DNA from 2 places in the Rhizobium sp. BK491 genome. Region 2 is predicted to be linked to the other one. Evidence: riboswitches for the same ligand, from Rfam matches in the RefSeq annotation. Region 2 holds a riboswitch; the other holds the start of a gene.
The links. Region 2 has a riboswitch for FMN ahead of ribB (3,4-dihydroxy-2-butanone-4-phosphate synthase). Riboswitches for the same ligand answer to the same signal wherever they lie in the genome.

Region 1: linked by a shared signal. The riboswitch ahead of FHX05_RS03935 (6,7-dimethyl-8-ribityllumazine synthase) and the one ahead of ribB (3,4-dihydroxy-2-butanone-4-phosphate synthase) in region 2 are both predicted to bind FMN.

The regions. Positions count from the first base shown of each region.
Region 1 covers NZ_JACIAR010000001.1:795,892-799,294, forward strand. The annotation lists gene FHX05_RS03925 (ABC transporter permease) at 1-51, shown strand, start outside; gene FHX05_RS03930 (ATP-binding cassette domain-containing protein) at 63-1,124, shown strand; FMN riboswitch at 1,231-1,376, shown strand; gene FHX05_RS03935 (6,7-dimethyl-8-ribityllumazine synthase) at 1,466-1,942, shown strand; gene FHX05_RS03940 (VOC family protein) at 2,002-2,352, shown strand; gene phnF (phosphonate metabolism transcriptional regulator PhnF) at 2,392-3,120, opposite strand; gene FHX05_RS03950 (methyltransferase domain-containing protein) at 3,122-3,403, opposite strand, start outside.
Region 2 covers NZ_JACIAR010000011.1:59,502-62,904, forward strand. The annotation lists gene FHX05_RS27335 (ISL3 family transposase) at 1-39, opposite strand, end outside; partial or broken gene FHX05_RS27340 (IS6 family transposase) at 122-516, opposite strand; partial or broken gene FHX05_RS30890 (L,D-transpeptidase family protein) at 549-716, shown strand; gene ribB (3,4-dihydroxy-2-butanone-4-phosphate synthase) at 1,236-1,868, opposite strand; FMN riboswitch at 1,978-2,119, opposite strand; gene FHX05_RS27360 (glucose 1-dehydrogenase) at 2,221-3,003, opposite strand; gene tpiA (triose-phosphate isomerase) at 3,063-3,403, opposite strand, start outside.

The sequences.
Region 1 (3,403 bases), on a different contig from region 2:
CTCTTGCAGCTCGTTTCCCGTTTCTCAAAATCCGCTCCGATTAAGGCGTAAGGCTTCTCACCATGGCTTTTCTCGAACTCACCCACATCAAGAAGTCCTTCGGCGACATTCACGTCGTCCATGATTTCAATATGCAAATCGAGAAAGGAGAATTCGTCTCCTTCCTCGGACCGTCGGGCTGCGGCAAGACGACCGTGCTGCGCATGATCGCAGGTTTCGAAACGCCGACCGCCGGCACCCTCTCGATCAATGGCAAGGACCAGCGGGCGCTGAAACCGAACCAGCGCAATATTGGCATGGTCTTCCAGGCCTACGCATTGTTTCCGAACATGACGGTGCATGACAACGTCGCCTTCGGCCTCAAGGTCGCCGGCATGGCGAAGCCCGATATCGACAAGCGCGTCAAGGAGATGCTGGCTCTCATCAAGCTCGATCATCTCGCCGGCCGCTATCCATACCAAATGTCCGGCGGCCAGCAGCAGCGTGTGGCGCTCGCCCGCGCCATCGCCGTCAAGCCGCAGGTGCTCCTGCTCGACGAGCCGCTCTCTGCTCTCGACGCCAAGATCCGTATCTCGCTGCGCGAGGAAATCCGCGCCATCCAGCAGCAGCTCGGCATCACCACCGTCTTCGTGACGCACGATCAGGAAGAGGCGCTGTCCATCTCCGACCGTATCGTGGTCATGAATGCAGGCCGCGCCGATCAGATCGGCACGCCGTTCGAAATCTACAACAAGCCGGCAACCCGTTTCGTCGCCTCCTTCGTCGGCACGCTGAATCTGATCGAAGGCAAGGTCGTCGATCCCGACAGTAACCGCATCATGATCGGCGATCAGGGCGTGACCCTGAAGCAGTCGGTGACCGCCTACAAGCCGGGCGATACCGTATCGCTCGCCCTGCGTCCGGAAGCCGGTTCGCTGGCGGAATCGGCCAAGGGCGATACAGCCCTCACGGGCGAAGTCTCCTCGGCACATTTCCTGGGTTCGGTCATCCGCACCCGCATGAATGTCGCCGGCAACACGATTTCCTTCGACATGTTCAACAGCCCTGGCATGATGCCTCCGAGTGTTGGTGAGAAGGTGACGTTACGTTTTGCCTCCTCCGACCTCCTCGTCATTCAGGACTGAGAAAGAGCCCTCCATCGCCGGGTCATTTTGGAAAATTATTCGCAGACGCCGGGCCAAAACCCCGGCGTTTTTCTTTGATTTCCATAAGGCAAAGCATCTATAGTCCACGCGTTCTCAGGGCGGGGTGCAATTCCCCACCGGCGGTATGGGGAGTTTCCTCGAGCCCGCGAGCGCCTTCCGGATTTCGGAAGGGTCAGCAGATCCGGTGAGATGCCGGAGCCGACGGTATAGTCCGGATGGAAGAGAGCAAGCAGGATCGTACCTCCTCCGCGCGAGGGGTGCTGCGATGTTGCGTGTTCGCCCAAGGGATATTTGACAACAACCCTTGAAAGGCACAATTCATGACCATTTCGATTTCTACCCAGCCGAGCCGCATTGCGATCATTCGGGCCCGCTGGCACGCCGATATCGTCGATCGCTCGGTCGATTCCTTCGTTGCTGAATGGCAGACGGTCGAAGGCGCACCGCCGATCGATATCTTCGACGTACCCGGGGCGCTGGAAATTCCGCTGCACGCTCAGACGCTTGCCCGCAACGGCCGTTATTCCGCGATCATCGCCACCGCTTTCGTTGTCGACGGCGGCATCTATCGCCATGAATTCGTCGCCAATACGGTTCTCGATGCCATGATGCGCGTCCAGCTCGATACCGGTGTGCCAATCCTGTCGGCGGTCCTGACGCCGCATCACTTCCAGGAATCGGAAGCGCATATCCAGTTCTTCAAGGAACATTTCATCATCAAGGGCCGTGAAGTCGCCAGCGCCTGCCGCCACATCCTTTCGGAGCGCGCCAAACTGCTCCCCGCAGTCACGGTCTGATCCAACATAGATGGAGGCGCGGCGAAGGCCCGCCTCCATGTCCACCAGGGAGGAAGTCAGTGACCGTCCTACGCATCATCCCGAACCTGCCGGCAGCTGATCCAGACACGGCTCGTCTTTTCTATCATGACCTGCTCGGCCTCGACATCGTCATGGATCACGGCTGGATCCTGACCTTCGCCTCCGAAGCGGCAACTGTGCCGCAGATCAGCGTCGCCAGCGAAGGCGGTTCGGGAACGCTCGTCCCCGACCTTTCCATCGAAGTCGACGATGTCGACACGCTCTATCAGCGTGCCACCTCCATGGGCTTCGGCATATTGTACGACCTCACGGACGAGCCGTGGGGTGTCCGCCGCTTCTATGTCCGCGACCCTTTTGGCAAAGTCGTCAACATCCTTTCCCACCGCTAATTCAAGCTCGCGGAGAGCCTCAAGGGTTCCCCGGCACTCTCACCGCAGATCGAGATTGAATGTGGTGCGCTCGGCCGGCCAGACCGATTCCGAATAGCTGATCGGCACTCCGTCGGTATCCGCATCCACCTTGCGCGTCACCAGCAGCGGCGCGGATTTCGGCTGGCGCAGGATCCGCGCTTCGTCGGCCGTCGGCATACGCGCCTCGATCTCCGTCGACAAGCGCTCGTAGTCGATGACGCCATAGCTGGCGAGCGCCGCCGAGATTGTCGGATGCCGCAATCTAGCATGATCGAAATCGGGAAAACGTTCGGCCGGATAGTAGGAATCCCCCAATTCCACCGGAATGCCGTCGGCCGTCATAACGCCGCGACGATGGATGACCGGCGCGCCGATTGCGATCTTCAGATAGGCCGCGACGCGTTCGGTCGCGGGCACGATCTCGTGAATGAGCAGCTCGCCGCCCGGTTCGAAACCTTGCTCGATCAGATTTTTGTGGAAGCGGGTGCGCTTCGACAGCGTATAGTCGAGCACGCCCCTATGAACGAAGGTTCCGCGCCCCTGTTCGGCGCGGACCAATCCACGCTGCTCCAAGTGCCCCAGCGCCTGGCGCACGGTGAAACGGCTGACGCCGAAACGCTGCATCAGCTCCGGCTCGGCCGGCAGTTTCGTCCCCGGGGCAAAAATCCCAGCGGCAATATCAGCCGCCAGGATCTCACCGATCTGATGCCAGAGCGCGCTGCCGCCCTTTCGGTCGATCGTCTCCATATCAGATACGCTTCTCCAACCGGAACAGCAGCTTGTATTCGGCAGGATAGCTCAACGCATCGAGAATACTCGGATAATATTTCCGGTCCTTGGTGGCACGCACAAAACCATCATAGCCGAAGCGCCTGACGGAAACATCGAAGCCTGCCGCCGTGAAGGCTTCGATATAGTCCTGTGGCGAGCGATCCTGCATGGGCGCATTGCTATTGTTGCCGATAAGCTCAAGCCATTTTGGCCAGAGCGGCATTTCGTTGTGGCAACCGGTCACCGCGTAGTAGACGCC
Region 2 (3,403 bases):
GACCCCTGGGCCGGGTGACCATTTCGATTGCGTTCGCATCCCCGCAGATAGCAGTCGTGGCGCTAACACTCTGTTAACCACAGAAATTGAGGAAGAACCCGGTTAAGTGGCAAACGACAGATCCTTGCCCTTTCAGAAGCTTGCGCATCAACCGCTTGGCAGCCCTGGCATCGCGGCGGCTTTGGACCAGAACATCGAGGACGAAGTCATGGTGATCGACGGCGCGCCACAACCAGCGTTTCTTCCCCCAATGGTGATGACGACCTCGTCGAGGTACCATTTGTCACCGAGCCGACCGGCTGATCGCCTCCGGATATCATTGGCGAACTACCTGCCGAATTTCTCCGCCCATAATCTCACAGTCTGGTGAGAGACGATGATACCTCGAGCTGCCAGCATATCCTCGACCCTGCGCACGCTGAGCGGAAACCGGAAATAGAGCCATACGGCATGGGCGATCACTTCCGCTGGAAATCGGTGGCGACGATAGAGAGGATCACGTGCAGATCTGGTCATGCCGACAGATCCCACATCTTCATCGCTTCGCGGTTAATGTTACGGTGCCGACAGAACCCACCTATGGGATTCATGGAAGGTCGGATCCAGAACTCATCGGCAAGGTCGGCTCTTATAGATGCGTCCGCCTGACAAACTGGGATGTAGAAGTGCTCGCAGGGATGGTTAAGGCGGGCGTAGTTGTTGAATTTGTCCACTGAACGCCAGCCGGCATTCTCGTTGCCATGGAAGGGTTTGCGATAGCGGTGCGCCTGACCAACCTCGGCACAAACAAAGCAGAGCGTTCTTGCCGCGCGGACCATCCCGGAATCGCCGCCAGTGATAAGCGTTTTGCGACCGAAGCCCTTCCGCATCTTTGCAGACGGTCTCGGTCTTTCCGGGAAGACAGCGCATACTTCGGCCGGATCGAGCCGGTAAGGCCTGAGTAACTGCGTGAGCTGGCCGGCGCGCAGTTACTCCCCGCCATTACGCGCGCCATACCCAGCTGCCAACGATTTAAAGTCTGCCTTCTTCGACAGCCGAGACGCACGCCTCCGTCACTACCCGGACTTTTATACCAAAATCGGCGACGCGTTGCGCCGCTCGGGCCGGCTGCGCCAGGTCGAGATAATCAACCAGTTCACGATCGCTTTATTGGCACCGCGCTTAAGCGCATAAGAGGCAGAGCGCACCGGATTGCAGTAGCGCTGCGTTGCCACCGCCGGCGACTGTTTGAGACTTTACGCTGCCCTGATCTTCGTCTCTGCATCGCGATCACGGTAAGCGATCAGATCCTCAATGGTGATAAGATGGAGGCCATGCCGCTCGGCGAACACTTCAAGGTCGGGAAGGCGCGCCATGGTACCATCGTCTTTAGCGACCTCGCAGATGACTCCGGACGCGGAAAGGCCAGCAAGCCGGGCAAGATCGACAGCAGCCTCAGTGTGCCCCGGCCTTCCGAGTACACCTTCGGGATGAGCGCGCAACGGGAAGATATGGCCGGGTCGGGCGAAGTCCTCAGGACGCGCACCCTCCGTCACCAAGGCGCGGACGGTCGCAGCGCGGTCAGCCGCCGAGATGCCCGTTGTCGTCTCCGGGATATAGTCGACCGAAACGGTGAAGGCGGTCTTCAGCATCTCCGTGTTGTTAGGCACCATCAAGGGAATGTCGAGTTCGTCCAGCCGCTCGCCTTCCATCGGCACGCAGATCAGACCGCGCGCATGATTCATCATGAACGCGATGGCCTCCGGCGTGATCAATTCCGATGCGACGAACAGATCCCCTTCATTTTCTCTGTCGCGGTCATCGACTACAACCACGATTTCACCACGGCCGATCGCGGCGATCGCATCTTCAATTCGGGAAATTGCCATTTCAATGCCTTTCAAGGGTTAACCGCTTTAGCGGCCGCATGACCAATGACGGCCACAAATATCCCTTGGGCGAACAGGCGTAAGAACGTCGCAACCCGCGACGCCCGCTGCATGCTCTCTTCCATCCGGACTATACCGTCGGCCCCGGCCTCTCACCGGATCTGCTGACCTTCCATTCGCGGAAGCGCTCGCGGGCTCCGGGTTTCCCCGATACCGCCGGTGGGGAATTGCACCCCGCCCTGAGAACAAATCTAACATAAGGGACCGGACCTCATCTTTGCAAGAGGGCCACGCCACCTTCCAACTTCCGAACCTTGCGATGCGATCGAACACACCGTTCTGGAATAGTGAATTACGACATGATCAGTCCGCCGTCGACGTTAATGGTCTGGCCGGTAATATAGGCAGCATCGTCGCTCGCAAGGAAGGTCACGAGGCCGGCCACGTCTTCGCCGGAGCCTGCGCGCTTCATCGGAATGCCTTCGACCCATTCTTTCATCAGTTCGCCAGGGCCATAGTTGCCGAGCAGCTTGCCCCAAGCCTGGTCGTTATAGGCCCACATGTCGGTTTCGATAATGCCTGGGCAGAAAGCGTTGACAGTGATTTTCTGCGTGGCAACTTCCTTGGCGAGGCTCTGGGTGATGCCGACGACGCCCATTTTTGAAGCGGCATAGTGCGGCGTATAGATGAAGCCGTCGCGAGCCTGCCCGGACGCTGTATTGATGATGCGGCCACCGCGGCCATGCTTGCGCATCCGGGCGATCGCTTCCTGGGCGCAGAGAAATACGCCCTTCGTGTTGACGGCCATTACCTTGTCCCACTCCCCTTCGGTCATGTCCTCGATCTTGGCGATGGTGATGACACCGGCGTTCTGGATGGAAACGTCTACTGTGCCAAAGGCCTGTTCCGCCGCGTCATAGAGCGCGATGACGCTTGACTTGTCGGTAACGTCGCCGAGGAAGGAGATCGCCTTGCCGCCGTCTGCCTTGATCTGCTCGGCAACTGCATGAACGCTGTCTTCGTTGGCAAAGACAACGAGGTTCGCGCCCTCGCGGGCAAAGCGTTTGGCAATCGCGGCACCGATGCCACGGCTTGCGCCGGTTATGACCACCGTCTTGTTTTCGAAGCGTTGCATTCTCTTTTCCTTCTAGGATGCGGCTGTACGCGCTCCTCAACCGGAGTGCCCGCTCAAATTCACGTGGCTGCCAGAACAATCTCGGCGAAGTCCGACGCATTCAATGAGGCGCCGCCGACCAGAGCGCCATCCACATTGCGCAATCCGAAAATCGCCGCAGCATTGACGCCTTTGACGGAGCCGCCATAGAGGATCCTCACGGCACGGCCATCGTGTCCGAAACGCTGCTCGAGCCCCTTGCGAATGGTGGCATGGACCTCTTCGATCTGTTCATGCGTCGGCACCAGACCGGTCCCGATCGCCCAGACGGGTTCGTAGGCGATGACGAGGTTGCGGCTGTCGGTTTCACCCGGGACGGACCCCGCCAATTGCTCGTTTACCACTTCGATTGCCCGCCCTT